DNA from 3 places in the Neobacillus sp. GCM10023253 genome. Region 2 is predicted to be linked to each of the others. Evidence: riboswitches for the same ligand, from Rfam matches in the RefSeq annotation. Region 2 holds a riboswitch; each other region holds the start of a gene.
The links. Region 2 has a riboswitch for glycine ahead of glyA (serine hydroxymethyltransferase). Riboswitches for the same ligand answer to the same signal wherever they lie in the genome.

Region 1 (10,657 bases), on a different contig from region 2:
GTAGCTAAGATATCACGAAAAAGCCAATGTTAAACCATTGGCCTTTTCGTGATATGTTTACCCAATGAACCAGCCTTAATCTTAAGCTGATTCCTGCTGAAAACAAGGATCATTGAAGTATACAACTTCAGAAAGAACGTTATAGCCCTTCATTTTTTTGAGAGTCTCTCTTGCTTCTTGTTCTGTTTTAAATTCAAACATAGAAATATTTGAATCTAAATAACGAGTTATAATCCACATAAAAATTCCTCTCCTTATTTTTAAGTTATTTCTGTCCTGCAGACAGAGACTTCTATAAATATGCTCCGTTAAGTTAAACCTTGCTTTCATAAGGTTTTAATCAAAGGCTTAAGGAAGTAATTATCAATTGCTACAGACCAATCATAAGGCAATAATGAAAATAAATAAAATGCAAAAAATATATAATATGTTATAAAAAAATTTTATATGTTGTATTTGGCGGTAAATAGTGGATTATCGTGATTGGGTAATACTGAGGTCTTCTTGGGGTAACCTACTGGATTTATAGGTGCACTCGGATTAGGTCATATTCTCAAAGGAAAGGCTTGGTAAAAACCAAGCCTTTGTCAGTCTTATAGTTGTGCCTTTTTGTTCATTTTGGAGGACTCCTCTGAAACTGCTGAAAGGACACCATCCGTCATTCGGTAGACTTTGTCGCAATAGCCGACAAGCCGAATATCGTGCGTTACTACGATGGTTGTCGTTTGTTTCCGCTTTGTGACTTTTTTAAGTAGCTCCATGACTTCATAGGCACGGTCTGAGTCAAGGGAGGCTGTCGGCTCGTCAGCTAAAATAATTGAAGGGTTGCTGTACAGAGCCTTAGCGATGGCTACACGCTGGCGTTCCCCGCCGGATAAATCGGATGGATATTTCATTAGTAAGTCACTAATTCCCAACTCTTCGTACAGTTGATTCCGCTCCATTTTTGACATATTTCCCTTTTTCACTTTGTCTAATAGTTTCAATTGATTGGCCACAGAGAGGAATGGGACTAGGTTCGACGCTTGTAACACAAATCCGATTTCCTTGAGTCGGATTTGGGAGCGTGCTTTTTCATTCAACGTGGATAGATTTTGGCCATTGATGACTACATCCCCTGAGGTTGGGGTTAATAAACCCCCGACAATCGTGAGAAAGGTACTTTTTCCAGATCCCGACGGGCCAATAATAGCAATCAGCTCGCCCCTGTTGGCAAGAAAATCTGTTTCCTTTAAGGCTTCCACTTTGTTATGGCCGTTTCCAAAACTCTTCTTTACTTGATGTAACTCCAACACTGCCATAATTTATCCTCCTATCGCTTTCAGTGGGTCAATTCGTACAATCGTCAAGACCGAGAAGACAGCACCAGCAGTGGCAACAACCATTAGAATGAAGCCATAGAAGACCATCAAGGCCAGGTCAAATGAAACAGGAACCGCTGCCGGTAAAAAGGCTCCTGAAATGAGTGTGAAGGCAAACCCTGCCGCAGTTCCAATGAACGCTAAAATAAAGGTTTGGGCTATAACAGACCAAGATAAATAAGAGCTGGAAATACCCTGCGCCTTCATGACCCCAAACATACTAATCTTCTGCACGGTCAAGACATACAAGAAAATGGCGACAATGACGGAAGAAATAGCAAAGAGGAAGTAAATCATGAAATTTAAGGTGAGTTTTTGTTCAGTGTAACCCGGTAAATTTTGAATGAATGATTCGATTTCAATAGAATTCAGATCATCATTTTGGGTAAGATTTGAAATAGAAGCATCCTGAACAACAATTCCGTTAATTTGATCTTTTTTCTGACCGGCTGCTTCACCGAACTTGACTTGGTGGAAGGTTGTAAGATTCGCATATAGAACAGGTGCAGCATTAAATCGGGCATGGTCTGTAAATCCAACAATTGTTAATTGTTGATCACTGGAGGATAGGGATAATGTATCACCTAATTTGAATCCCTTGTCTTTGAGTGAACCGTCAGCAATCACTTCATTTGCTTTTTTAAAAGCTCTGCCTTCCTTCACATTTGGCATTAGAAATTCATCTTTGTTAATACCAAAGAGAGAGATATTTTGCTTGTTATCCCCGTTGCTGGCAATTGCATTTAGCTGACCGATTACGGCCGTTTTTTTCGCCTTAATGTCGTTTAGCTGGTCGATTGACATGAATGATTGGTACAAGCTTTTATCTGATTCCTCGGTAAGGATAATTGCTGTCGCTTTCCATTTATCAACCGCCTCCCTATTTAGACTAGCGAGACCAGTTGCAAGTCCAGAGAGAAAAAAGACAAGATAGGAAACGAGCATTAAAATCCCTGTAATCAAAGTGAAGCGAAGTTTATTTTTTTTAATTTCCTGCCAGGCTAAAAACACACCGTCACTCCCTTTCTCATTGAAAGTATTAAATTCCAGTTTTACTTTATTATTAACGGAGATACCATTTTTGTCAAATGTTTGTATAATAAAGTACACGAATCATTATACAAATGTTCCGAGGTTTTATAATGACTGAAGGAACTTTTTATTTTTAATCTTTGTATAACGTTTATGGGGTAACGTTGTACAAGGTGCGGATATTCGTTATACTAAGTATGGCTATAGGGGACGGATCAGGTATTAAGGGGATGAAATGGATGAATCAATCCAATGAAAAAGGATTATTTGCAATTCAACAAGTTGCAGATATGACCGGATTATCAAAACAAGTGATTAGAAAATGGGAAGAGCGTTATGGGGTTATTCAACCGAAGCGATTGGAGAATGGCTATCGAATATATAGCCAACAGGATGTCAAAACGCTTTTAAAAATCAAACTACTTTCGGAACAAGGCTACTCGCTAAAACAAGCCGCCATGCTTGCAAAAGAGATTGCTGAAGATCCAGTACCGATAGAAAAGGAGAATTCCCCTCATTATGAGCAATGGAATGAGTATGTCCTTCAGCTGCTGGAAAAAGGCAGGCACTGTGATGAAATAGAATTAAATTTCATCTTAAAACAAGCGCTTCATCATGTAGGGCTAGAGCGTTTTCTAACCACGATTGTGGTACCTTTTTTAAAAGAGGTAGGAAGAAAGTGGGAGAGTCATGAGTGGGATGAATATCAGGAATCTGTATCGAGTCTAGTAGTACGAGATTTCTTGGTACAAATTCGACGAAACTATCAATATCGGGAAAATGCTCCATTCGTCCTCGGCGCATGTTTGCCATTTGAACAACATGAAGTACCACTGCATCTGATCCTATTGCGTTTCATGATGAAGGGATGGAAAACCCAGTTATTCGGTGCTTCTCCTGCACCAGGTGCGATTGAATCATTGGTTTGCAAGTTAAAGCCGGATGTCGTTCTGTTGTCCGCTACAACCGCGATACCATTTGAAACAGATCCTCAACTGCTGCAGAGATTGGATCAATTTGCTGAAAAGCAAACCGACATTGCCTTTTACCTCGGCGGTCAAGGGGCAGTCACTTATCTCTCAGACTATAAACCACGGGCGATTCATGTGACAAATTCCATTGATGACATATTAAAATAAAACACTTTTTATTACCATGAAAAGGTAAAATCAAAGGCCCTATCCAAATTAAAACTGGATAGGGCCATGTTTGGTCAAAAGCCACTCTGGAGCAGTCGTTCAAGTTCCTCTTTCTCGCCAACCGACAGTATATTCTCTGCCAACGGAAACAGCATTTTTTCTTCTTTAGCAAAGTGTTGTGTTAAGGTAGCAAGTGCTTGGACAGCGTAAACTGTAATCGATTGCGCATCGTCTTCATTAATATCCAAGCCAGTCAGGCCGGCTTCAGTTAGAAAATCCTTTAGATGCTGCTCTGCCTTATCATGTTCATATTCCATCGTTTCGATTGTTCTGTCATTCTCCCCGAGGCGGCGGGTCATCATAGGGAACAATCCTTCCTCTTCACGTTTGGAATGTTCCATCAGATTATCGTGGAAAGACAAAACCCGCTCGTACAATTTCGCAAATAGATGTACCACAGCAGAACCTGAATTGAATTCTATCTCTTCAGAAATCTCAGAGATAAGGTCCATATCTACTCGAAGCGATACATGCTCGTCCTTTAATTGTTGCAGCGGGGCACTTAATACAACTTTCGAAGCCTCCATCGCCAAATCCCTCCTCATCCTTCCTTCACCATGCATCTGAGAATCTTATAAATCCATGATGGCTTCAGTCACTCTCATTACCTCTTCTTAAAGCATACGCTAAAAGTGCTGATAATTTTGTGATATTTATCATGAAAAATCAATAGGGGGGAGTTCGGTCTGAAGGAGTCTTTTGCCGAACAAATTTGCTTATTATTTAATCAATTATTTTCGTTCTTTAGGCTATAGTGCTGTGCGCTTCTTTTATTGCCTCGTTGCATTTCAGCTTCCTTTTTTAAGCCTGTCAGCAAGGAGTAGCACATGGCGAGCATGATTATGGCAAATGGAAGTGCAGCTGCAATGGAAGCAGTTTGCAAAACCTCCAAACCGCCCGCGAGCAGCAGAACAGCAGCTAAAGCAGATTGGATGACACCCCATGTCATTTTTATTTTGTTAGAAGGATTAAACGTTCCACCTTCACTAAGCATCCCCAATACAAAGGTCGCGGTATCGGCAACAGTTATATAATAAATAGCTACTACCGCGAAACCCAAAATGCTTAACAAGGAACTTAATGGTAGGTGGTCGAAGAAAATAAATATGGACAAGGACACATTTTTGGCGATATGTTTTGCCAAATCATGGTTTCCAGAATGTTGAACAAGCTCAAGTGCTGAACCGCCAAAAACGGACATCCAAAGACAGGTTCCAAGTGTCGGAACAATCAAAACGCCAATAACAAATTCCCTTATCGTCCTCCCTCTGGACACCCGGGCGATAAACATGCCGACAAATGGCGCCCAGGCTATCCACCAAGCCCAGTAAAACAAGGTCCACGAAGCAATCCATTTCTCACCTTTTCCAAAAGGACTTAACCGTAAACTCATATGTATAAAGTCACTTAAATACAGGCCTGTTGTATTAAAAAAGACTTTAATAACGGTTAGGGCTGGACCGACAAACATAATCAGCACAAGGATTGCCACTGAAAAGATGATGGCTGCATTGGATAAGTATTTAATTCCTCTTTCCAAGCCTGTATTAATGGAAATAATAAAAAGGACTGTTGCGACCACAATGACAATCAACTGGATAAATAATGTATTAGGAATGCCAAATATGTCATGCATACCTGCAGTAACCTGCATCGCCCCAAGCCCCAAGGAGGTTGCAATCCCAAAGACTGTTGCAAAGATGGACAGGATATCAATCGTTTTGCCAATCGGGCCGTAAATCTTGTCGCCCAAAATGGGATGGAACGCTGAACTGATCGCTGCAGGGAGCCTTTTATTATATTGAAAAAAAGCAAGGGCTAACCCAATAACAGTGTAGATGGCCCATGGGTGCAGGCCCCAATGGAAAAATGTATATTTCATTGCGGTATTGGCTGCGTCAATCGTATAACCTTTTCCGTACGGAGGGGCGGTGTAGTGAGTTACTGGTTCAGCGACGCTCCAGTACACAATCCCGACACCCATACCCGCACCGAACAGCATTGCCAGCCAAGAAGCGGTAGAGAAATCAGGCTTATCAGTTCTCCTTCCCAGCCGGATATTCCCATACTTTGAAAACAACAAGTAGATAGAAAAAAAGACAAAGAATAGAGTTGCACCGAGATAAACCCAACCCAGGTAATCAATCGAGCCATTATAAACGGCATTGGTAACTTTGGTAAGATTATCTGTAAAAAAAACTCCCCAGATAATAAAAATGAGGGTCAGCAATAAAGAGATAATAAATACACTATTTTCTTTAAACTTTTCCATGGAAACCTCCTGGCAATTGATGAATACTTATTTAAATAGATTTAGCTCTGTCAGTTATTAAAAGGGTTGTATTGATATTCCCACTTGTCTGTATTCATCAACTCTTCATGCGGCACCTCTAACCCACCGCCAAGATAAATGGTTTGCCCTTTAATCGCAGTCACCATAGCCTCTATTAATACATCATTATCCTTCTTTTTATAAATGTCTCCCAACTGTGCTGATAGCTCCCCATATGGATGAACAATTTGCGGGAGGGCGTCATCAAAGTCTTCTTCAAGATTTGCAATGTCTTTATAATCGATAGGATGACTGTCGGGAGCACGGCCAGGTACCATCAATAAATATTCGTTATGTTTGATACCATCCAAATCACTTGTAATGACCCCTTTGTTATCAACAGTTTCAACCACTTCAATTTCATTTAAAGAATAATGATCCAGGGTATCGGGGGCGGGATTATTAATTAAAATATAGTCTCCAGCTTGAGGTCTTTGATTGTTCCGGAGTGTGTATACTTTATGATCAAAAATAAAACTGTCATTTTCCTTCGGTATATATCTCTCCACACTCGCTGCATTGGTTATATGCTGTGTTAAATCTCTTAGCTTTATAAGATGAACGGAGAATTTATACATTGGTTTTACACCATATACCTTGTGTAGCTCATTGTTAAAATACACAAATTGCCCTTTTCTTACTTGATACAGTTTCACAGCTAAATCTCCCTTCAATTGTAGGTAGTATAAGATTCATAAAAACACGGAACTTGGAAACAGCGTTTTCTTCTTTAGGATGGCTTTTTTTAGAAAAAACTATTATCTATGTAAAATAGAAAAGGCTGAAAAATACAGATATAAACTGTATTTTTCAGCCTTTAATCGAATGTTTCTTTAATATGTTTCATTGGAAGTCATGGTAATAGTAAAAGGTATCGAATCCTAGATTGAAAACAATTGTTTGTTCGGTGAGAAAAAGTATTTTATTTTAAATGGTTAATAATGGGGAGTATAAAGGCATTGGTGCCGGCTAGAAAAATAAAAAAGAAGTTGAAACGTTTGGTTTCAACCTCTTTTTTACATTATTTATTATTCTGCATCCATAAATGGATAAGCAACCTCTGCAGTTGGTGCAAAGTTTTCTTTGATGACACGAGGACTTGTCCAACGAATCATGTTAAATACAGAACCTGCTTTATCGTTTGTACCAGATCCACGAGAACCGCCAAATGGCTGTTGATTAATCATCGCACCAGTTGGTTTATCATTGATATAGAAGTTTCCAGCTGCGCCGGATAAGCGGTTTTCTAAGTGAAGAATGGCCCCGCGATCTTGGGCAAAGATCGAACCTGTTAAGGCATACATAGAAGCTGTATCAACTGCATGTAATGTTTCTTCTAATTGATCATTTTCATATACATAGATGGTTAAGACTGGTCCAAAGATTTCTTCCACCATTGTTTTGAAGTTTGGATTTGTAGTCACAATAATGGTCGGTTGAACGAAATATCCAACAGAATCATCATAAGTACCGCCAGCAATAATTTCTGCTTCTTCAGAAGCTGCTGCGTAATCGATATAGCTTGTAATTGAATCAAAAGCCGCTTTATCAATAACTGCACCCATGAAGTTTCTAAAATCGCGGACATCCCCAACTTTAAGCTTTGCCGTCTCTGCCACTAAACCGGCTTTCACTTCTTCCCACAAACTTGCTGGGATGTAGGCACGAGAAGCGGCTGAACATTTTTGACCTTGGTATTCAAAAGCGCCACGAACTAGGTTCGCTACAACTTTGTCTGCTTGTGCCGTCTCGTGAGCAAATACGAAGTCCTTACCACCTGTTTCCCCAATTAAACGAGGATAAGATTTATAGTTTGCAATGTTTTCTCCGACTGTTTTCCAAATCGTTTGAAACGTACTTGTGGATCCAGTGAAATGGAATCCAGACATACGTGGGTCTGTTAATACAACTTCTGATACTTGTGAACCACGAGAAGGTACAAAATTGATGACGCCTTTTGGTAATCCTGCTTCTTCTAAAATACGCATAAAGTAGTAGTTTGCTAGAATAGAAGTTGTTGCTGGTTTCCAAACGACTACGTTCCCCATCATCGCAGGAGCTGCTGGCAGGTTTCCGCCAATGGCAGTGAAGTTAAATGGAGAAATCGCCAATACAAACCCGTCTAATGGACGGTAATCTGTACGATTCCATACATTCTTCATGCTGCTTGGCTGAATTTGATAAACCTGATTTGCATAATCAACGCCAAAACGTAAGAAGTCTATTAATTCTTGGGCTGAATCAATTTCAGCTTGAACAGCTGTTTTGGACTGTCCTAACATGGTCGCAGCATTCATGACATCACGGTATGGACCAGAGATTAAATCAGCAGCTTTTAAGAAAATAGCGGCGCGGTGTTCCCAGGCCATATTTGCCCATGCTTCTTTGGCAGCCATCGCCGCTTCAACAGCATCACGCAGCTCTTTTTCTCCGGCTTGCGAATAGTTTGCTAAAACATGTTGATGATCATGTGGCATAACTACTTGCTTCACTGTATCTGTCTTTATATTTTCGCCATTAATAATCACAGGGATATCGATTACGATACCAGATTGGCGTGTTAATTCTGCTTTTAATGTTTCCCGTTCTTTTGTACCTGGAGCATAAGTATTGCCAGGTTCATTTGCAGGTGTTGGGATTTTGAAAATTCCGTTACTCATTCTTTCACGTTCCTTCCCGTTTATATATTCTGTTCCTTTATAGACAAAGCTACTTATTTCGACAATTATTATAACATACTTTTTCTGTTCTTTGGCTTTCTATTACAACTTAATGAAAGCGAATTCAAATTCTTATCTCTGGGGTTTAAATTAATTCCAGAGATTCAATAAAATATAAAAGAGTCAGTTATTGTTGACAAAGTAATTTAATACTACTAAAATTAAAAATTATTCAACAATATTATCTGAAAAACTTAATAATTAGCAAGCTATGATTGCTATGGATCACACTATAGCAGGAGCAGCTTCTGGAGAGACCGCGGATTCCGCGGCGCCGAAGGGTTCACAATCTCAGGCAAAAGGACAGAAGAGTACTGAATATATATTTGTCATGCTGACAATTGTCAGCTTAATAAGTATTATTTGTTATTCTTATGACCGTGAGATTGGAGGACATCCAATCTCTTTTTTTATTGGGTTTTTTAAACTTTAAGGGGGAGTCAAGGTTGGCACAGCAAGAATTAAAGAGGAATTTAGCAAATCGGCACGTTCAACTTATCGCAATTGGCGGCACCATTGGTACCGGATTATTCCTGGGGTCGGGTAAAGCCATCCAACTGGCTGGCCCATCTATCATCTTTGCTTATTTGATCGTAGGTATTGCCTGTTTCTTTGTGATGAGGGCGCTGGGGGAACTCCTGCTGTCTAAGGCGGGCTATCAGTCTTTTACTGACATTGCCGAAGATTATCTTGGACCGCGAGCCGCGTTTGTAACGGGATGGACCTATTGGTTTTGCTGGATTATGACTGCTATGGCTGATGTGATTGCTGTTGGTGTATATGTACGATATTGGTTTGATATCCCACAGTGGATACCTGCAATTGTCTGTTTGGTCGTCTTATTGGGCCTCAATCTATTAACGGTAAAGCTTTTTGGAGAATTGGAGTTCTGGTTTGCTCTAATAAAGGTCATTACCATTCTCGCCTTAATCGGAATTGGGGTCATTTTACTAGTGATGGGATTCAAGACAGATGCAGGGGCAGTCTCTATTAAAAATCTTTGGGAACATGGCGGCCTTTTTCCAAATGGAATAACAGGCTTCTTGCTTTCATTCCAAATGGTCGTTTTTGCATTCGTTGGTGTGGAATTAGTGGGTGTATCGGCAGCGGAAACAGCCAATCCGGAAAAAAATATCCCATCGGCCATTAATAAAATTCCTTTACGGATTTTATTTTTCTACGTTGGCGCATTGATCGTTCTTCTATGTATTAATCCATGGACGGAACTGAATGCAGCTGAAAGTCCGTTTGTCAAAACGTTTAGTTTAGTCGGGATTCCGATTGCCGCAGGAATTATTAATTTTGTCGTTCTAACTTCAGCCGCTTCTGCTTGTAACAGTGGGATGTTTTCAACAAGCCGGATTTTATATAATTTAAGCAGTAATAGCCAGGGACCAACCAATTTTGCGAGACTGAATAAAAATCATGTGCCAAGTAATGCGTTATTGATTTCGACTCTTGTCCTGACAGGGGGAGCGCTCCTTAGCAAACTTATTCCGGAGCAGGCTTTTGGAATTGTGACAACAATTAGTGCCATTTGTTTTATTTGGGTTTGGGGCGTCATTCTGATTTGTCATGTAAGGTATAAGAAAACTCGTCCGGACTTACAGGCAAAATCAAAATTTAAAGCACCATTTACACCATTTGTTAATTATGCGGTCCTAACCTTGTTTGCAGCGATTCTCATCATCATGCTTTTCGCCGACGCTACCCGTCCGGCCCTATTGTTGACACCACTATGGTTTATTCTATTATTTGCTTTGTATTCTTATAGAAGGAAAAATGAGAAAAAATTAAAATTATCAGCATAGAATCAAATTGGGTAAAAGAAATGGAGCCGGTATTGAAACCAGGCTCCATTTTCATGTAACTTAATTTTTCCTAATTAAATAATCCGAACTGTCACCATTCCAGGAATTTGTTTTACTTTTTCCTCTAATCCTGGAATAACATCACCGTTTACTTTATTATCAATGTCAATAATTGTATAGGCATAATCCCCGCGGCTTCTGT
Region 2 (10,657 bases):
TGCCGTATACTGTGCCTGGTTGATCTGAAGCTTGGTTACATCGTTTGTTACGAGGTAATTAATATAGCTCTCAGCATCTTTTCCTTCTACAAGGACCTCACCCATATGTGAAACATCAAACAGGCCTGCTTCGTTACGGACTGCATCATGTTCTTCTATAATGCCGGAAAATTGAACCGGAAGCTCCCAGCCTCCAAAATCAATGACCTTTGCGCCGTACTTTTTATAAGTTTCAAAAAGCGGTGTCCGCTTTAATACTGTATCTGTACTCATCTGAGCCCCTCCGTCTTATGTGTTTCTGCAAAGTAACCGATCCTTTAATTTTATTCCCGTGTCCGTCATCGCTAGGCCGCCGAGTGCCGTTTCCCTTAGTGTGCGCGGCATTTCCTTGCCTATTTTGTACATTGCCTCAATGACTTCATCACATGGGATCCGGCTTTCAATTCCAGCAAGCGACATGTCGGCTGCTGAAAAGGCAATCGAAGTGCCGATCACGTTCCGCTTAATGCAAGGAACTTCCACGAGACCGGCAACTGGATCACATACTAACCCTAAAAGGGATTTCATCGCGATTGCAGTGGCGTTTACGACCTGCTCTGGTGTCCCGCCCTTTAATTCAACAATTGCCCCGGCCGCCATTGCGGTGGCCGAACCAACCTCCGCTTGGCATCCTCCTGCCGCCCCAGAGATAAAGGAGCGGTTGGCAATCACATATCCGAGTGCACTTGCGGTAAACAAACCCATGACTAAATCCCGATAGGAGGTGTCGTCATTCTTTCGCAGTGAAAATAAAACCCCCGGTAAAATACCGGCTGCCCCGGCCGTTGGCGTCGCCACAATCACGCCCATCCGTGCATTGCTTTCAGATGTTGCCATCGAGAACGTCATTGCATCGTTAATATATGGACCTGACAAGCCCTTCCCGTTATTTACATATTCGCTCATCTTGACGGCATCACCGCCGGAAATACCGCTTGGTGCCGGGGAAGCATCTTCAACACCGGTCTCCACTGCTTGCTTCATTTTAATTAACCGCTCTGCCATCATATCGATGATCGTCTCTTTGTCACGGCCTGATTTTTCCATTTCCACCATCAGCATCATTTCGCCAACTGTTTTCCGTTCACGGTTACAAAGTTCAATAAGCTCGTTCATTGACCGAAAATCCATCATACACCCTCCAAGATCGCTTCATGAAAAGGATTGGAACGAAATTTTGCTGCGATTTCTGAAAAATCATCACTTGTGCTTAATCGAATATCAACTATTTCATCATCAATCATAAAGATCTTTGATAAACCGCCGCCTAATGATACACCGCCTACTTTAACAAAATGGCCCGTATGTCTTGCCCTAATAACAGTTGTATTGGGATGATCGTAATAAGGACAGCGATCTTCAAATTTAAATTCATAGTGAAGCCCGTATCGTTTGGTTAATTCAACCGCATATCTAATTCTGGTATCATCTGTATTCATCCCAAGCAGGCCGCCAAGAAGCGCTTTATCCGTTCCGTGTCCCTGGTATGTTTCGGAGAACGAATCATAGAACGTAATATCCGCCCTTTGCGGGGACCCTCCAAGCAACTCATAAACAAATTTCCCAATTGATACAACACCGGCGGTATGGGAACTCGATGGCCCAACCATAATCGGGCCGATGATGTCAAAACAGCTTTGATACTCCATTAAGCTACCCCTTTCTTACACAGTGATTGGCTGTTGAAATAATGGAAATCTCCCGCAAATTGCTTTTGTTGTCTTTCTCCCCTGTTCGATTACGGCTAAATCCCCTTTGCTCTTAAGAACGGCTGCGATCACTTTTGCGATTTGCACCATTTCCTCTTGCTTCATTCCACGTGTTGTTAACGCGGCTGTTCCCATGCGGATTCCGCTTGTCACAAACGGGCTTTGCGGGTCGTATGGAATGGTGTTTTTATTAACTGTAATCCCGACTTCTTCAAGCAATTTCTCTGCTTCTTTTCCTGTTAAATCCCATGGACGCACATCGAGGAGCACAATATGATTATCAGTCCCGCCGGATACAAGAGCTGCCCCTTCCTGCTTTAGCGCCTCTCCCAGTGCAGCTGAATTTTCAATAATTTGTTTGGCATATTCCTTAAAGCTTGGCTGCAATGCTTCATTGAAAGCAACTGCCTTAGCGGCAATGATATGCATGAGCGGCCCGCCCTGAATTCCCGGAAAAACAGCTTTATTTATTTGTTTGATTATTTCTTCATCGTTTGTTAAAATCACTCCGCCTCGTGGGCCGCGCAATGTTTTATGAGTGGTGCTGGTCACAACATCCGCATATGGAACCGGAGAAGGATGGAGACCTGCAGCAACAAGTCCGGCAATATGTGCCATATCAACCATCAGTTTTGCGCCAACCTGATCGGCGATTTGTCTAAATCTCGCAAAATCAATCACTCTCGGATAGGCGCTTGTACCGGCGATAATTAATTTTGGTTGTTCTCTTTTCGCAACTTCTTCCAGCTCATCGTAATCAATCAGGTGATTGTCTTCTCTTACCCCATAAGAAACAACATCGAACCATTTTCCTGACATTGCTACCGGACTGCCGTGAGTTAAATGGCCGCCGTGCGATAAATTCATCCCCATAATCTTATCGCCTGGTTGAAGCAGGGCGAAAAATACAGCAGTATTGGCCTGTGCACCGGAATGTGGCTGGACATTGGCAAATTTGGCGCCAAATAATTTGGTCAGCCTTTCAATCGCTGCCTGTTCTGCGACATCCACAAATTCACAGCCGCCATAATAGCGCTTACCTGGATAACCCTCGGCATACTTATTCGTCATCACACTTCCCATTGCTTCCAAAACATCCGGGCTGACAAAGTTTTCGGATGCAATTAATTCCAACGTATGAAGCTGGCGGTTTTTCTCACTTTCAATTGCCTCAAAAATTGTTGAATCGTTTTGTTGTAAACTCATTGATCATTCCTCCATTTTTCCATAATTGCTTTAAAAAAAACAAAAAAGGACAGAAAAGGGGTGTAAAATCATCCCTTCTCTGTCCTTTTACCTGAGAGTTAAACTCCAACATTTGGAGCTTTCTCCTTTGGTGGCATTTTCAAATACGCTCTCCAGAGGTGCGTCCTGTTATGGTTCTTTTACCTGAGAGATTGGTTCCAAGGGTTTTTTTGGAACTTGCTCCTTCGGTGGTAGATGTAGATATTACACTCTCCCACAACAATCATCCGCTCTATTCAATTTTATTATTTTCAGAATAATCATTCTGTTTGTAATTGTCAATGCCTTTTTAAATAAGTTTGGTTATTACAAATAAGTAGGATTTGCCTCTACATTTTTGAAGTAAACCACTTCGCCATCACTTTCACCATCGAAAATAACAGTTGTATTAGGGGAGAAGACTAATACGTCCCCTACTTCTGCCACATATTTGTTTCCTTCTACATCGCGGACAACCATTTTACCTTTGGTCACAACTTTAATTTCGATAAACGTAAATTCTGCAGAATAATCAACCGAAGGCTGGAGTGCATAGTAACCCATTGTTAATACTTGTTTTTTATCTGTAATCGGCACATCAAGGATTTGCCCCTTTAACTCAGGTGTTCCCCGCAATATGCTTAATTCATTTAATTTATAGGTTCCTGCTTTAATTAATTGAATGCCCGGTTTTGCATCTAAATAAGTTAATTGGCCTTGTGTTAATGTTTTTTCGCTCATTTTTGCACCTCTAAATTTATTATTTTTTTTTATCGTTCTAGGATAATGGCAATTTAATAATCTATTAGATCTTTGCTTTCTGTTTTAAAGCAGGGCGATTGATAGAGAAAAGAGAAATATCATGTTCGGTTTTGCCAGTTGTCACTAGTTGGCTTAGCGTTTCACCAACAACACTTGAGAATTTAAATCCATGGCCGGAGAAGCCTGCTGCGATTGCCACATTGGAGTACTGTGGATGCAAATCAATCACAAAATGCTCATCAGGTGTTTTTGTGTACATGCAAACTGCCCCTCTTTTAAGAGTTCCAGTAGCACCCGGCATGTATTCTTCTAGGAATCTGCGAATATTTCCTTCATCCTCCGTATAGATACCAAATTCACGATTAATTGTATCCGGGTCGATTTCTTGACCGAAAGTATGGTATCCTATTTTCAAACCGCAGCCGCTGAAGCTTGGGAACCCGTAATAGATGCCTGTCGGTACTTCAACCATGAAGGCCGGGAAACCATGGGTATTGCTATACTGTGATTCTTCGCATTCGAAGAACCCAACAACTTGGCGGTAAGGCTGTAACGGAATATCAATATTTAATTTTGATAGAAGTTTGCTGTTCCAAGCCCCCATGCTCAAAATCAACTTACTGCCGGTAAAGGAACCAAATTCAGTTTGGATTTTGACAGAGTCCTCGGAAATCTCAAAATCCTCAACCCTTGTATGTGTTAACACTTTTGCACCATTTGCTTCGGCTAGCTCGCGATAGGCGCGAATGCAATTTTCACTGAATAAGACGCCGGAGTTTTTTTCATAGATTGCGTTAAAGTTTTCAGGGACGGTTACACCTGGCCAGCGCTGATGAATTTCTTCGCCTTCTAGTAAATCAACATCCAACCCATGAATGTTAGCAGCTTCTATCGTTTCTGCAACGAAGTCAGATTCACCTTTAGGTCCAAATACTAAAACACCGGTTTTTGTAAAAATCTTATGATGTGTTTCTCTCTCAAGTTCATACCATAACTCTTGGGCTCTTAAGGCAAACGGTACATACTCCCGTCCTTCACCATAGGCATGGCGGATAATCCGTGTGTCACCGTGATGGCTGCCATTCGTATGAGGCGGATCAAATGCATCTACCAATAATGTTTTCACACCTTGTTTGGCCAGGTAATAACCTGCTGCCATTCCCATCGATCCTGCGCCAACTACAATTACATCAAAGTCTTTTTTGCTCATCGTTTCTGCTCTCCTTTTGCAATAATTTAAATTTTCTTAATTCTTTAATAACATCTTACGACCTTTCTGCCATCATGTAAAATGATTAAAAGAGATACTACCTATCTCTATTAGAAATATTATCTCTATTAGCAATGTGGTAATAGGAATAACAAATTGATACGGGGGAATAGCCATGGAAATTAAGGATTTGCGGATCTTTCAAAAGGTAGCTGAATTCGGAAGCATTTCAAAGGCCGCCAAAAGCTTAAATTATGTTCAATCCTATGTAACCGTAAGGATCAGGCAGTTGGAGGAAGAACTTCAAACCGAGTTATTTCACCGCTCAAGCCGCGGCATGGTTATCAATTCGGAAGGAAAAAAACTATTGTTTTATGCTCAAAAAATTATTTCCATGGTCGATGAGATGTTAAAAGTGGTTCAAGACTCGGATAACCCGGTTGGCACCCTTGAAATAGGCACTGTTGAGACATTATACAAACTTCCACTGATTCTATCCGCCTATCACAAGAAATATCCCAACATTGACTTGTCTCTTGTAAGTGGTGTAACAGAGGATCTAGTCGAGGATATTCTCAGCTATAAACTGGACGGAGCATTTGTGACAGGAAATTTTAATCATCCACAAATTGCTCAATATGAAGTCTTTGAAGAGGAGTTGGTTTTAATCTCCAACCAGGAAGAGGTTCCTTTTGAGGAATTAAAAAACAAGCCGCTCCTTGTTTTTAAACAAGGGTGCAGCTACCGTTCAAAATTGGAGGGCTGGGTCCGCGATGAGGGAAGAATCAATGCGAAAATCATGGAATTCGGCACATGGGAGACGATTTTGGGTAGTGTAATAGCCGGTTTGGGGATTACGATTATCCCAAAATCTACGGTTAGTCTCTTGGAGGCAGATGGGGTTGTTCGAATCTATCATATTCCCGAAAAATACGCCAAAATCACAACGGTTTTTATTCGCCGGGCAGATTCATTCCTGACAAATACAATGCAGAAATTTATCGAAACAATTCAAAATGTTAGTGATCAAGAAAAAAAGGTAGAAGTATAAATATAGTCGTGAGCGTAATCCCCCTGCATAATGGAAGAGGGATTACGCTAGTTTACAAGATATAGAGTGGTCCGCTAAAATTTTTTTCCGATTCGATTGTTCTTGATGATGAATCATAATTTTTATATCCTGGAATTCACTTTTTCCACATATACCGCAAATCGATTCTTTGGAATAGAGCGTTCTGCAATGAATGCAATATTTTTTTTCCAATATGGCCACTCTCCTATTCTGAATTTTGAAGATGGATATTTTCCTTAAATCGAAAGGCTTCTGGCTAATTCGTAAATGGAAAGATCGATCTTGTGTCGGTCTTTTTCTATTTCCGTAAAGGTTGTATGGGTTAGTTGGCCATTTTTCACCCCTACCATTACACCTTTTTTCCCCTCTATGATTAAATCAACGGCTAGTGCCCCCATTTGGCTGCTCATCATTCGATCATAGGCGCTTGGAGAACCCCCTCGTTGAATATGCCCTAGTATGGTAACCTTTGTTTCAAATCCGGTTTTTTCTTGAATCTCTTTCCCCATTTGCAGCCCTTTGCCAACACCCTCTGCCACTACAATAATACTGTGTCTTTTTCCGCGCTGATGCCCCTGCTTGATCCGATCAATCACATCTTCTAAATCATAGTCGGCTTCTGGGATAATGATGGACTCCGCCCCGCCGCACACACCTGCCCATAAGGCAATATCCCCTGCACCCCGGCCCATCACCTCAATGACATACGTGCGTTCATGGGAAAATGCTGTATCGCGAATTTTATCGATTGCTTGAACAGCTGTATTTACGGCCGTATCGAATCCAATCGAATAGTCTGTCCCTGCAATATCATTATCAATTGAGCCCGGAATACCAACCGTCGGGAAGCCTAACTCTGTTAATTTTCTTGCACCCCTGAAAGAACCATCCCCGCCGATGACAATTAATCCCTCAATCTCGTTTTCTCTTAATCTTTGAATTGCCTGCTGCTGTACGATTGTGTCCTTGAATTCCTCACACCTGGATGTTTTTAAGATGGTGCCGCCCCGATGAATAATATCCCCTACACTTCCTAGGCTCATTGGAGTGAAATCGCCCTCAATCAAGCCTTTGTAACCATTTACCACTCCATACACATTTAATCCCTTGTGTATCCCTCTGCGAACAACAGCACGAATGGCTGTATTCATTCCAGGTGCATCCCCGCCGCTCGTTAATACCGCTATCTTTTTCATGCAAAACCCTCCTTAAAAAGGGCAGATTCAAAAGCTTGAAGTCTGCCCTTATCCAAATTGTTCATAGAACCTTATAGAAGCGCTTTAAACTGGGAAACAATATTCTTAACGGTAAATCCATATTCCTCCATTATTCTCTCGGATGGTGCTGAAGCGCCGAATTGGTCTGCAGCAATGACGCTTCCGCAATCACCAACGTATTTATGCCAGCCCAAGGAAGCCCCCATTTCAATTGCAAGCCGTACGGGAATATTTTTTGGGAGCACACTTTCTTTATATTCCTGGGATTGCTTTTCAAAGCGATCCCAGCTTGGCATGCTTACCACAGAAACACGAATTCCCTCTTTTTCAAGTGCCTTTTGCGCCTCAATGGCAAGCGTTACCTCTGAACCGGATGCGAGTAAAAGTCCATCCATATTTTTCGATTTGGAAACAACATAGGCTCCCTTTTTAACACCTTCATAGGCTGTCTTAGCATCAACAAGTGTTGGCAAATCTTGACGGGAAAGGATGAGCGCTGTCGGTTCTTGTGTACTTTCTATTGCTAGCCTCCATGCTGCGGCTGTTTCGTTTCCGTCTGCCGGGCGGATCGTTGAAAGTCCAGGCATTGCCCGTAAGGATGCCAATTGTTCAATCGGTTCGTGCGTCGGACCGTCCTCCCCGACAGCAATGCTGTCATGTGTGAATACATAAATGACCGGCACTTTCATTAGCGCAGAAAGACGGATTGCCGGGCGCAGGTAGTCAGAAAAAACGAAGAAGGTTGCTCCGAATACCTTTACGCCGCCATGCAGTGCCATGCCATTTACAGCTGCACCCATTCCAAACTCGCGTACTCCAAACCAAATGTTTCTTCCGCTATAATCTGCTGCACTAAAGTTTCCTTCACCTTTCAACAAGGTCTTATTGGAAGATGACAAATCGGCCGAGCCGCCAAATAATTGCGGAACTCTTTTCGCAAGGGCGTTTAACACCTCTCCGCCTGAAGAACGAGTTGCAAGCGTATCCTTGCCAACTTGATATTGCGGAACATCCTCATCCCAGCCTTCAGGAAGCTGCCCGCTAATGGCAGATCTTAATTCGTTTGCAAGAGAGGGGTAGGCTTCCTCATACTTGGCAAACAAGTTATTCCAAGCCTGTTCCTTCTTCCCGGATGCCTCTTCCAGCTGCTTAAAATACAGTTTTACATCCTCTGGGATATAAAAATCCTCTTCAAATTCCCAGTTGTATTGCCCTTTTACAAGTTTTATTTCTGCTTTCCCAAGCGGAGCACCATGAGAAGCAGACTTGCCGCCTTTATTAGGAGAACCATAACCAATGGTTGTTTTCACTTCGATTAAGGTTGGCTGTTCTTGATTAGCCTTGGCAGCAGCTAACGCTCCCGCTATTTTCTCGACATCATTCCCATCTTCGACCCGCAATACTTGCCAGCCATATGCTTCGAAACGCTCCTGAACGCTTTCACTAAATGACATATGGAGATCGCCGTCAAGGGAAATATCATTTGAATCATATAACACAATTAAACGGCCAAGTTTCAAATGACCAGCAAGTGAAGCTGCTTCGGCTGCTACACCTTCCATCAAATCCCCATCACCACAAATACTATAGGTGCAGTGGTCAATCACATTGAAATCTGGGCGATTATACACGGATGCCAAATGTCTTTCTGCCATCGCCATCCCGACAGCCATTGCAACTCCCTGCCCAAGCGGTCCCGTTGTGGCATCCACTCCAGCGGTATGGCCAAATTCAGGATGCCCAGGTGTTTTACTTTGCCATTGGCGGAAATTTTTTAAGTCAGAGAGTGACAAGTCATATCCTGTTAAATGCAATAAGCTGTATAACAGCATCGATCCATGGCCTGCGGATAAGACAAAACGATCACGGTTAAACCAGCCTGGATTTTTTGGATTATAATTCATAAACTTCGTCCAAAGGGTGTAAGCCATCGGCGCTGCACCCATCGGCATACCGGGATGGCCTGTTCCGGCTTTTTCAATTGCATCAATGCTTAGCGTTCTAATCGTGTTAATGGATAGCAGATCCAAATCTACCTTTTGCTCAATCATCATGCTTCCCCTTTCTCCCTATATTGGCCCCTTAGTTTGTCACCAAGCAGGCTTCCGCGTGCTGAGCTTTTCCTGAAGAACCGAATTCACGCATTTTGCCTTTCACTGTATCTTTAATTGCTTCACGTGCAGGTCCCAAGAATTTGCGTGGGTCGTATTCTTTTGGCTTCGCACTTAATACTTCACGAACTGCTTTTGTAGCTGAAATTTGACTTTCTGTATTGACATTAATTTTCGCAGTTCCAAGCGAAATCGCTCTTTGAATGTCCTTTGTTGGAATTCCTGTGCCGCCATGAAGAACAAGCGGAACACCCGTTAATTCTTTCACTTCCTTCATCCGGTCAAAACCGAGTCTTGGCTCACCTTTATATGGACCGTGGACGGAACCTAACGCCGGTGCAAAGCAGTCTACGCCAGTTTCGCGGACCAATTGATCACATTCAGCAGGAATCGCATACATCGCATCGGCATCTTCAACACTTAAATCGTCCTCTTGCCCGCCAATTCGGCCAAGCTCAGCCTCAACCGATACGCCAACAGCATGTGCCACTTCCACTACCCTTTTTGTCAATTCAATATTCTTCTCAAGCGGATAGTGCGAGCCATCGAACATGACAGAAGTAAATCCGGCATGAATCGCTTTAATACACATTTCAAGACTTGGACCATGATCAAGATGAATCGCGACTGGTACTGTCACCTTATAGGCTTCCATCAATTCCTTCACCATCGTAACAATCAGCTTAAATCCGCCCATATATTTGGCAGCCCCTTCGGATACGCCTAGAATAACCGGTGAATTTTCCTCTTGGGCTGCTTGTAAAATGGCCTGCGTAAACTCCAGATTATTAATATTAAACTGTCCAACTGCGTAATGGTTTTCTTTAGCATGAATCAGCATTTCTTTCATTGAAACTAATGGCATATTATTACCTCTCCTTTTTTCAATTCATTTTTTTCAACTGGCAAAAATTTTATTTCCAGAACGAATGGTATGCTTCCACCAACTGATATCTTTCACTTACTCCTTTGCCGGTAATGAACGAATGGGTTAGCATTAAACCATTCTCTTTCTTCTTTACACCCCGCATTAGCATCCCATCTGTAATGCCGGTTGCGGCAAAAAAGCAATCATCTGATTGGACCAATTCATCTAATGTGAAGACCTGTTCCGGATCTTGGATTCCCATCTTTATACAGCGATTAAATTCTTCCTGATTTTGCGGGGCCAGCTGACCTTGGAAATCGCCTCCCAAGCATTTCAAAGCGGTGGCAGCAATGACTCCCTCCGGAGCTCCCCCTGTACCTACTAAAATATCAATACCTAATTCATCAATGGCTGTAGCAATTGCCGCAGTGACGTCTCCATCGGG
Region 3 (10,657 bases), on a different contig from region 2:
AATTAAATCTGACTTCACACCGACAGGACCGGAACCAGGACCGCCGCCTCCGTGCGGGCCAGTAAACGTTTTGTGAAGATTCAAGTGAACTACGTCAAAGCCCATATCACCCGGGCGGGCTTTTGATAGAACTGCGTTTAGGTTCGCCCCGTCGTAATAAACCTTACCGCCAGCTTCGTGGACGATGTCAGCAATTTCGACAATATGTTCTTCAAAAAGGCCAAGTGTATTCGGGTTCGTCAACATTAACGCAGCTGTATCTTCACCCACCACTCTTCTTAAGTCTTCTAAGTCTACAAGACCATTTTCATTCGACTTTACTGTAACCGTCTCAAGTCCTGCAACTGTTGCAGAAGCTGGGTTGGTACCGTGAGCGGAGTCAGGTACGATAACCTTGGTCCGTTTTAGGTTGCCATTTGCCTCATGGTATGCACGAATCATCATCAATCCGGTCCATTCCCCGTGGGCACCTGCTGCCGGCTGTAAGGTCACTTCATCCATACCGGTAATTTCTTTTAAATGCTGCTGAAGGTCATATAAAAGCTCAAGCGCACCTTGAACGGAACTTTCATCCTGGAGCGGGTGAATATGTGCAAACCCATTGTAGCGGGCTACATTCTCATTAATCTTAGGATTGTATTTCATCGTACAAGACCCTAATGGATAAAAACCGGAGTCTACACCGTGATTCCGTCTGGAGAGGGACGTATAATGGCGCATGATATCCAGTTCTGAAACTTCAGGGAGCAGAGGTTCTTCTTCCCTTAAATATCCTTCTGGAAGGAGCGCAGCAACATCTGCTTCAGGAACATCCATTTCCGGAAGGCTGTATCCGACCCGGCCTGGTGTACTCACTTCAAAAATCAGCTTCTGGTCTTGATTATGCATGCAAATCCCCCAATTCTTTCACTAATGTATCAATCTCTTCCTTCGTTCTTTGCTCTGTCACGCAGACCAGCATATGACCTGCAAGCTCAGGATAGTCACGGCCCAAATCATAACCGCCAATGATTCCTTTTTGGAGCAGCTGCTGATTAACCTCTTTTACCGGTTTATTTAAATTGACAACAAACTCGTTAAAGGAGTGACCATCATTAACTACTTCAAATCCTGCTTGTTTAAAAGCGATTTTCGCATAATGAGCCTTTTGTAAATTGGCTGTTGCGATTTCGCGGACACCTTTTTTTCCAAGGGCAGTCATCGCAACAGATGCAGCAAGGGCATTTAAGGCTTGGTTGGAGCAAATATTAGAAGTCGCCTTATCGCGGCGGATATGCTGCTCACGTGCCTGCAGTGTTAAAACAAATCCGCGGCGGCCTTGGTCATCTGTTGTCTGGCCGACAAGACGTCCGGGAACTTTACGCATTAGCTTGGTCGTAACCGCAAAATAGCCACAGTGCGGACCTCCAAAGGCAGTCGGGATTCCGAACGGCTGGGCATCGCCGATAACAATATCTGCACCAAATTTTCCTGGAGGTGTCAAAATTCCAAGTGATAATGGATTGCTGGAAACAACAAACATTGCTTTATTTTCGTGAATAATCTCTTCAAGCTCTTTTAAAGGTTCAATTCGACCTAAAAAGTTTGGATATTGAACGACAACCGCGGCTACGTCAGCATTTAGCAATCCTTTTAGGGCTTCAACATCAGTAATGCCATCCTTCACAGGAACCTCAATCACATCAAGGTATTGACCCTTTGCGTAAGTTTCCAGAACCTCACGGGATTCAGGGTGGACAGCACCGGAAACCAGGATGGTTTTCCGTTTAGTGTGACCAGCACTTAGCATTGCTGCTTCAGCAAGTGCGGTACCGCCGTCATACATCGAGGAGTTAGCCACATCCATTCCTGTTAATTCACAAATCATTGTTTGGAATTCAAAAATCGCCTGCAGTTCCCCTTGGGAGATCTCCGGTTGGTAAGGTGTATAGGCTGTGTAGAACTCTGATCTTGAAATGACATGGTCAACGATAACTGGCATATAGTGGTCATAAACTCCGGCACCTAAGAAAGACACATTCGATTTTAAATCAGCATTTCGGCTTGCTAACTGAAAAAGTTCTTTCATCAAAGCTGTTTCTGATTTTGCCGGTTTAATATTGTATTCACCTTTAAATCGTACTTTTTCAGGAATATCACTGAATAGTTCATCGACAGTGGAAACGCCAATTGTCTCCAGCATTGCCTGCTTATCTTGTTCAGTCATGGGTAAATAGCGATGTTTCATAAACCTTGCTCCCTTCTGCTATTTCTTTTCTCTTTTATAAAAAGGTGTAGGAACCACTTTCGCTTTTAAACGTTTGCCGCGAATTTCAACTTCCACTTCGGTATCGAGTCCTGCATGTTCGGAAGAAATGAGGGCAAGACCGATGTTTTTCTTTAAGGTTGGGGACTGTGTACCGGTGGTAACTTCACCAATTAGCGCTTCCCCTTTGTAAACTGGATAGCCGTGTCGCGGAATTCCCCGGTCAACCATCTCAACCCCAACAAGCTTCCGGGACAAACCTGCTTCCTTTTGTTTCACGAGAGCTTCTTTTCCAATAAAATCAGCCTCTTTATTCAATTTCACTGCAAAGCCAATTCCTGCCTCAAGCGGGGAAATTTCCGGTGATAATTCCTGGCCGTAAAGCGCTAAGTTTGCTTCAAAACGAAGTGTGTCGCGTGCACCGAGGCCGCAAGGAATAACTCCCTCGTCTTTTCCGGCTTCAAGAATGGCTGTCCAGAGTTCGACGACATCACCGGCATCACAATATACTTCAAAGCCGTCTTCCCCTGTATAACCAGTTCTAGATACAAGTGCTTTTTTCCCATTTAAAACAACTTCCTGCTGGAATTTGAAAAAGCCGATTTGACTTAAATCCGTCTCTGAAGCAAGCTTCTGTAATACCTTTTCAGCAAGAGGGCCTTGAAGCGCAAGCTGCGCCATTGTTTCAGACAAGTTTTCGATTGTTACATCGCCTTCAAGATGCTTCTCCAGCCAGTTGTAGTCCTTTTCAATATTCGATGCGTTGACAACAAGCAAATAATGATTGTCTTCAACCTTGTAAACAAGCAGGTCGTCAATAGTTCCACCGTTTTCATAGCACATCGCAGTATATTGTGCCCCGCCGTCTTTCACTTTTGAAATGTCATTTGTCATCAATTTTTGTAAATAGTTGAGGCTGTCTGGGCCCTTTACTTCAACTTCGCCCATATGGGATACATCGAATAAACCGGCTTTCGTGCGGACAGCTTCATGCTCATCCTTGATGCTTGAAAACTGGACAGGCAACTCCCAGCCGCCAAAATCGATGGTTTTTCCGCCGTATTCCTTGTAAACTTCAAACAGCGGAGTGCGTTTTAATTCCGTCATCATAAATCCCCCTTCATTTACTACATGTTCATTATTTGTAAAAATGAATTATTGCCAATTAACAAAAATAGGAAAACTCCTTGCCGTTTTCCTAAAAACAACAAAAAGGTGCAAAAAAGGACAGAAACCTCCCTTTACCAATAAAGAAGGTCTCTGTCCTTGCACCTGAAAGTTTACCTAAATCGGCTGTCCCCTTTGGTGGCTGGTATCATCCAGCACTCTCCAGAGCTGCGTCCAACAAGAGTTCTTTTGCCTGAGAGATTCACATAAGCTGCTTGCTCCTTCGGCGCTACAAAAAGTAGTCTCTCCCCTTGTTTTCATTCGCACTTATAATATTTTTTTCCAATTTGGTTATACTAATTATACTTAAAAAATAGATTACCTTATTTAAATATTTGAAACTTTCAAAGCTATTATCATCCTACCATTAAAACAACATATCGGGCAATAACAATTTATCGAAAAAAGGAGCTGAAACGGATGAATGTCGAAATGGAATTTGATTCCTCCTGGCAGGATGATTTTTTACATAAAATTGATCATGATGGACCTTGGGGGAATTGGGAGCTTTTTAAATTGGCCATCGATATTGAAAAACACTTGGTGGTCCCGGAATTCGAAGGCCTGCAGGCCCCAAAGCATCTGCCAAATTTGACGCCTCTCCCTCATCAGCTTGAAACAGCCAAGCAGGTGGTTGAAAACATGAACGGAAAGGCCATCCTTGCGGATGAAGTGGGTCTCGGAAAGACTATCGAGGCAGGGTTAATTTTAAAAGAATACATGATTCGCGGATTAGTGAAAAAAGTGTTAATTCTTGTTCCCGCCTCCTTAGTCACCCAGTGGGCACAGGAATTAAATAGCAAATTTTATATACCAGCTGTCACTCAAAGAAAAAGCTATGTTTGGGAACAATGTGATGTCGTTGTTTCCTCCATCGATACGGCGAAACGAAATCCGCATCGGGAGATCATTTACAAGCAAGACTATGACCTCATCATTATCGATGAAGCCCATAAATTAAAAAATAATAAAACCAAAAACTACGAATTTGTTCAAAACTTAAAAAAGAAGTTTTGTTTATTGCTGACGGCAACACCGATTCAAAACAGGATTGAGGAGATTTTTAACCTCGTATCCCTATTAAAGCCTGGTCACTTAGGGAATGAAACTGTCTTTTACGAAAAATATAAACGTGATTCCCGTTCCTTAAATGATGACCAGCATCTAAAAGAGCTAGTCAATAAAGTCATGATCCGTAACCGCCGTGCCGATACAGGGATCGAATGGACGAAACGGCATGTGGAGACAATTCCGATTGAATTTACAAAATCGGAACGCGACCTGTATGACTCCATCTTAGAGCTTAAAAATGAGGGAGACTGGGTTCAAACGAGCAGTTTTTCTGTGATGACTCTGCAGCGTGAAGCATGCTCAAGCCGCGAGGCCGTTTTCTATACCTTAAAAAACATGCTTCTTAAAAAGGAAAACCCAACGCAGGCCTATCAAGAACAAATCAACTTTTTAATTAAAAAGGTAGAGACCGTCGAGCAAAATTCCAAGGCAGTAAAAGCCCTTGAATTAATTCAGAAAATAAATGATAAAGTGATTATTTTTACGGAATACCGGGCTACCCAATTATATTTACAGTGGTATTTAAAGCAGCACGGAATTTCCTCCGTTCCTTTCCGCGGCGGTTTCAAGCGCGGGAAAAAGGACTGGATGCGCGAGTTGTTCCAAAAGCATGCCCAGGTGCTGATTGCCACTGAAGCGGGCGGGGAAGGGATTAACCTGCAATTTTGCAACCACATTATCAATTTTGATCTGCCTTGGAACCCGATGAGACTAGAGCAGCGCATCGGAAGGATTCACCGCCTCGGTCAGGAAAAAGATGTCATGATTTATAATTTTGCCATCAAAGATACGGTGGAAGAGCATATTTTAAAGCTTTTATACGAAAAGATTGATTTATTTGAAAGAGTCATCGGAGAACTTGATGATATTTTAACAAAACTAGAATTCGGAAATATTGAAGATCATATAATGGATATCTTTGGCGACTCCTGCTCAGAAGGGGAAATGCGGATTAAAATGGAGAATTTATCTTCAATGATTGAATTTGCACAAAATATGAAAAAAGGAGAATCACATGCAGCAGCTGGAAATTCATAAGTTTCTTTTAAATTATTTTATGGCAAATGAATGTCCCATTGTCACTAATCACCCTGGATACTTAGATGTCCAACTAACAATTGAAATGGATAAGGAACTAATGAATCGGCCCTTTTACTGGCATTATTTAGAGAAAACTGGCGGAATACCAAATCCAATGAGATTGACCCTTATCACCAACCAAAAAGCAGCACCTGAAAATCTCAAAGGGGAAACCATCCATTTTGGTTCCCCCCGCCTGCATCAAATTTTTGAGTCTACAAAAAATTTAGCTAGATATATAAGGCTTTATGAAAATCACGGCAACTCCGCCGTCCAGACTCCCTTGCTGCCATGGCTGTGCATGAATGTAAAAATCTCCTATCAATGTGACCGTAAACGCGATATTTTTAAATCAATCGGCCTTCAGCTTATTAACGGTAAAATGGTGGAGGATTTTCATAATTACCTGCTTAAAATTTCGTTAACGCCCAAAATCCCTGATTACTCGTTTACATTATCACCACTGGTTAAACCAAAAAGCGGAATGGTTCGAATTGAAAATTATTTAAAATCAGTAATTGAAAATGATGACCATACCTGGGCCGATGAAGCAAAGATACGCTGGGAGAAGGATTTAGAACTGCTGAATCATTTTTATGAGGACATTGAAGATGAAAACGAAAGCTATGAGACAGAAAAACAGGCTCTCAAGGATCAATATGAGCCGCGAATTCACATTTCCTTTATCAATGGCGGGCTGTTTTACTTAACAGAAAAAGCAATTTAAGAACAAAAGCGCAAGCGCCCTGTTCAGCGGCGTATGGCCTGGAGCTCTCCAACTGAGATAAAGGAAACACGAAGAGCGTAAGCGATTCGATGTTGACTTATCGTAGGGCGGAGAGCGAAGGACACTAGCCGCTAGGGCGCTGGAGCTGGACGTGTCTATACTAGTAACAAGTTATCCACTATGAGTTAATCTATAATTTCCTAGACCATAAGAAAACCCCCAAGTCGTAAAATTATGCTTGGGGGTTACTTTTTAAAGTCCACTGTCTTTCATTTTCCGTCTCTTATTTTCCGTCTCTTAACCTCTGAATACACAATATAGGGAAGGATGCCAAACCAGCGATACCAGAAGGATGCTTTGGTCTGTTTTCGCTCGAGGCGCTGACGTTTTCGTTCGTCTTTCGGCTGGTCCGCATATTTGACAATTGTTTGCGTCATATATTTTACATAATCATTCGTTTTCATGTACACACCTGCCTTTAACTTACATTACAAGTATGTCCAAGGTTTATCCTTTCAAATCAATAAGTAATCCATTTCATTAGCTTTTTTGACCTCGTGTCAAAATATCCTTTCCCGTTTACCAATTCTCCCGACTGAAGCCGGAGTGTAAAGGAAACTCTTTGGACATATCCTGACGGGGGATCGGCGAGAAAATCCATATTCCCCTTCTGAAATCCAAACGTTCCTTTAGACGGGATTGTTCCTGACACCTGAGCCTGAGTTTCGAATTTCTTTACCGATGACAAGAAATAATACTCTTGCTGCAAAATAACGGCTGATTCGTGCGCTAGCTTTCTCTCCGACAGAAGCTTCTCCACCTCCATTGAAAAAAACAGCAGAAAAATGATCAACAGACATAATGTAAGGGGATAAGTGAAGCCTTTTTGGCTATTTTTCATGTGCTCTTATTCCAATCAATTAAAGAATAGGCGGTAACAGAATACTCTATTCCTTTTAAATCCTTTACCGTTACCTTTACGGCATTATTCACCAAAGCAAACGAATGCTGTGAAACATTCTGCAGGATAATTTCATGCCCCGTCGAGTTAACCCGTCTTCTTAAATTGCTGCCGTAAATTTCATAATAAATGGTTTCTCCGTCTTTTGTTAGGATCAGCCGATTGGAAACTACCTCTGCCTTGGTCGACCAGCGGATTTCTTTTTTTATTTGGCTGCAGAAAACCTCCCATTCCATTGCCTGAATACTCGCTTGATTCTCCTTATTGTCAAGAATAAGTTGAAAGATAGGTGTCATATAAAAAACGATAATTGAAAGAATTACCAACGAAAACATTACCTCAATGAGCGTAAAACCTTTTTCATTCGAGACTGCCACAGATTTCATTTTCCAAATGTAAGGGCGTTTTTTCAACTTTAACGCAAACCTCCTTTTGCCCGAAGGAGTCCTTCCAAGTAATTTGATAACGAATCTCATTTTGTACCAATGTATAATTGGCAAATGTCCGATTATCAATTAATTTTGCCTCCAGTTCCTCATACATGATCTGCCTCATCTTTTTCTCAATCTGGAAATTTACGGATTGCTTTCTTAAATCCGTGACCGACGGAATGAAAACCAAACAAATCAAAAACATAGCTGATAAGGACAACAGTAATTCTAATAAAAAGAACCCTTTATTGTTCTGTAACATAAAACCGGCCTTTTCCAATTAAAATGGTCATTCGATAAGTCTTCTTCTCAGTTTCTATGAAGAAAGAACCAAATTTATTTACATTTCCATCAGGCTGAAATTTGAAATATAAGGGCATCGAACCTTCGATGATATGAAAACTTAAGGAGTAAGTTCTGTCGAGCAGATGCGGCTGGTCAGAGCGCAAAACAAGCGAGTATTTTGATTCGTTAGGCAAAATGACGACCGACACTTCCTGCTGGTGGGACATCGCATAGGACTGGGCATAAAATAAATCCGCTTTTAATTGGGTTAATAAGGCTTCATCCTCAACCATCGTATGCTGTGGTTTTAATGAAAAAACGGTTACCGAAGACAAAATCATGAAAATGGATAGGACTACTAATGACTCGGCTAAAGTGAAGCCTTGCTGGTTATGTTTCATTGGTTAGTGGTGGTATCAGATGCAGTTTTTGTATCAATGGCATCTTCCAACGTAACAGAACCATCCGACCCAATCACAACTTCTTTTCCTGGGCAGCCCTTGGCATCTTTATTTATATATCCTGCACTTATTAGTTTTTCCATTGTTGCTGGTTCATTTTTTTCCATTTCATAGGCTTGTACCTGAGCCTCGACCATTTTCTGAAAGCCTTCACAGCCCTTAGTCTTTATATTTGAGTTATGTTTAGCGACGTTTGGAATTGTAATAATTAAAATTACAGAAATCACGAGCATAACAATCATCATTTCGATCAGTGTGAAACCAGCTTGTTTATCTCTTTTAATATTTTTCATTTTCCTAAACCTCCATATTTTTTTTAAATTCCATCGAGCATATGAAACATGGGTAAAAGGATCGCTAAATACATGGAAACAACTAATAAACCGATAAACAGATAAAGAATGGGCTGAATCGTCCGTAGGCTTTTTTCAATTAGTACTTCCAGGTTCATCACACAATGCTTGCTGAAAAAGAGCAATTCCTGTTCCAATTTGCCATTTTCCTGGCCGTGTTTAATAATCATCGGAAAACCCTTGTCAAAAAAAATCATCGAAGCCAATATGGTTTCTAATTTTTCGCCCGTTACAAGCTTGGCCTTAATTTCTTTACCAAGTTCACTGTAAAAAGGCTGTCTTTTGTTTTCCTCAAAGAGACCCAAGCTCTCTGAAACTGAAATTCCGCCAGATAAAAGGAAGCTTAATTGAATGGAGAAATAATGAGTAAACAGCAATTTGAGGATTCTGCCGATAAAGGGCAGACGCACGAGCAGCATTCGCTGCTTTAAAATGGGATAGTTTCGGAAGATAAAATAATAATAAATTGCTGTTGCCAATAAGAATGCAAGCAAAGCACCAATGACGATTGGGAAAATTTCATCGAAAGCATAGATGACCTTTGAAAAAAAATTCTCCTCCAAACCAAGCGATGAAAAAAGTTCTGTAAACCTTGGCAGCAATGTATTCTCTAGAAAAACGAAGAGAATCCCGGTAATAAAAAGCAGCAATACTGGATATTGAAACAATTTTAAAAGCTTATGCAGATCCTTCTCCTTTAACAATGCGAGACGGCTGCCCTCAAGCAGCGCTTCGGCAAAATTCCCATGCTGCTCAGCAAAGTAAACAAAACCGGTTAAATCCTTGTGAAAGCCAAGCCTTTCAAGGACCTCATGAAACGGCAGCCCGTTTTTTAAAACTGTTAATGATTGATATAACTCCTCCTTTCTCTTCTGAGGCAAGTACAATGCTATGGAATCAATTGCTTCGGCAATTGGATATCCCCGTGCCAACAGCTCGCCAATTTGTTTTAAGAAGTTGGCTTGCTCAGTTACAGACCATTTATAATTCTTCATCATAAACCAGCCTGTCGTATTCAGATTCCTGAATAAATCCTAAGGCAATCCCCTTTTTAATGACATCCCGGATTGTCCGATAACGGGTTTCAACCTTCTCACCCTTTGCAGCTTTCATGGCGCTATTCAAACTTTTCCCCGCCAAAAGCTCAAACACACTCGCCCTCTTCCACCTTCCATACGAATAACAAAATGGAGTGCATTCACCCTCGCAAAATGGACAGGTTAATTCAACAAGTCTTTGGGCAGTCACCGCAATTAAGGTCTGTTCAACCTCCAGCCAATTCACTCCAAATTCGTGCAGGCGGAACACCGCTCCCTTCGCATCTCTAGTGTGCATTGTTGAAAGCACTAAATGCCCGGTTAAGGCTGCGCGTACAGCAATCCTAGCTGTTTCTGCGTCCCTTATTTCCCCGACCATTATGATGTCCGGGTCATGCCTTAAGATGGCTTTGAGGCCGGCCGCATAAGTGACACCAGCTTTTTCATTCACTTGTACCTGCAGAACGGAATCGTAATTTTTTTCAATCGGATCTTCGAGTGTTATAACATTGCGATGGAATAGGTGGGCGGTTTCATTTAAAAGGGAATATAAGGTAGTTGTTTTCCCTGAGCCAGTCGGCCCGGTAAAAATGATTAAACCGTGAGCATGTTTTAATAAAGCTAGAAGTTTTCTGGTCATTGCCGGGAATAAGGAAAGTTGATGAAAAGGGATTTGCTCCTGCTGGGGTAATAGCCTGATGACAAGGCTTTCGCGTGTATTGGATGGCAGGGTAGATAGCCTAAGCCCCATTAATTGTCCGTTAACCTCACAAAAAATTGCACCGCTTTGCGGACGTCTTCTTTCGCCGATATCCATATTCGCTTTAAATTTAAAATGG

Region 1: it holds a riboswitch for glycine, as region 2 does, so the genes downstream of both, ACFPA1_RS23850 (amino acid permease) here and glyA (serine hydroxymethyltransferase) in region 2, are expected to answer to the same signal.
Region 3: it holds a riboswitch for glycine, as region 2 does, so the genes downstream of both, gcvT (glycine cleavage system aminomethyltransferase GcvT) here and glyA (serine hydroxymethyltransferase) in region 2, are expected to answer to the same signal.

The regions. Positions count from the first base shown of each region.
Region 1 covers NZ_JBHSHV010000027.1:46,705-57,361, forward strand. Annotated here, with positions in the region: gene ACFPA1_RS23810 (hypothetical protein) at 82-240, opposite strand; gene ACFPA1_RS23815 (ABC transporter ATP-binding protein) at 594-1,301, opposite strand; gene ACFPA1_RS23820 (ABC transporter permease) at 1,305-2,372, opposite strand; gene ACFPA1_RS23825 (MerR family transcriptional regulator) at 2,633-3,532, shown strand; gene ACFPA1_RS23830 (hemerythrin domain-containing protein) at 3,607-4,119, opposite strand; gene ACFPA1_RS23835 (glycine betaine uptake BCCT transporter) at 4,320-5,864, opposite strand; gene ACFPA1_RS23840 (hypothetical protein) at 5,915-6,580, opposite strand; gene pruA (L-glutamate gamma-semialdehyde dehydrogenase) at 6,953-8,584, opposite strand; glycine riboswitch at 8,883-8,961, shown strand; gene ACFPA1_RS23850 (amino acid permease) at 9,091-10,455, shown strand; gene ACFPA1_RS23855 (phosphoglycerate dehydrogenase) at 10,530-10,657, opposite strand, start outside.
Region 2 covers NZ_JBHSHV010000029.1:254,653-265,309, reverse strand. Annotated here, with positions in the region: gene gcvT (glycine cleavage system aminomethyltransferase GcvT) at 1-273, opposite strand, end outside; gene sdaAA (L-serine ammonia-lyase, iron-sulfur-dependent, subunit alpha) at 289-1,170, opposite strand; gene ACFPA1_RS28445 (serine dehydratase beta chain) at 1,170-1,688, opposite strand; gene glyA (serine hydroxymethyltransferase) at 1,704-2,954, opposite strand; glycine riboswitch at 3,116-3,220, opposite strand; gene ACFPA1_RS28435 (hypothetical protein) at 3,300-3,713, opposite strand; gene solA (N-methyl-L-tryptophan oxidase) at 3,778-4,944, opposite strand; gene ACFPA1_RS28425 (LysR family transcriptional regulator) at 5,120-5,995, shown strand; gene pfkA (6-phosphofructokinase) at 6,253-7,212, opposite strand; gene tkt (transketolase) at 7,284-9,284, opposite strand; gene fba (class II fructose-1,6-bisphosphate aldolase) at 9,316-10,209, opposite strand; gene glpX (class II fructose-bisphosphatase) at 10,259-10,657, opposite strand, start outside.
Region 3 covers NZ_JBHSHV010000012.1:300,019-310,675, forward strand. Annotated here, with positions in the region: gene gcvPB (aminomethyl-transferring glycine dehydrogenase subunit GcvPB) at 1-888, opposite strand, end outside; gene gcvPA (aminomethyl-transferring glycine dehydrogenase subunit GcvPA) at 881-2,227, opposite strand; gene gcvT (glycine cleavage system aminomethyltransferase GcvT) at 2,246-3,352, opposite strand; glycine riboswitch at 3,584-3,673, opposite strand; gene ACFPA1_RS15590 (DEAD/DEAH box helicase) at 3,833-5,521, shown strand; gene ACFPA1_RS15595 (YqhG family protein) at 5,499-6,290, shown strand; gene ACFPA1_RS15600 (YqzE family protein) at 6,560-6,754, opposite strand; gene comGG (competence type IV pilus minor pilin ComGG) at 6,811-7,191, opposite strand; gene comGF (competence type IV pilus minor pilin ComGF) at 7,188-7,664, opposite strand; gene comGE (competence type IV pilus minor pilin ComGE) at 7,612-7,944, opposite strand; gene comGD (competence type IV pilus minor pilin ComGD) at 7,928-8,368, opposite strand; gene comGC (competence type IV pilus major pilin ComGC) at 8,365-8,721, opposite strand; gene comGB (competence type IV pilus assembly protein ComGB) at 8,745-9,779, opposite strand; gene comGA (competence type IV pilus ATPase ComGA) at 9,763-10,657, opposite strand, start outside.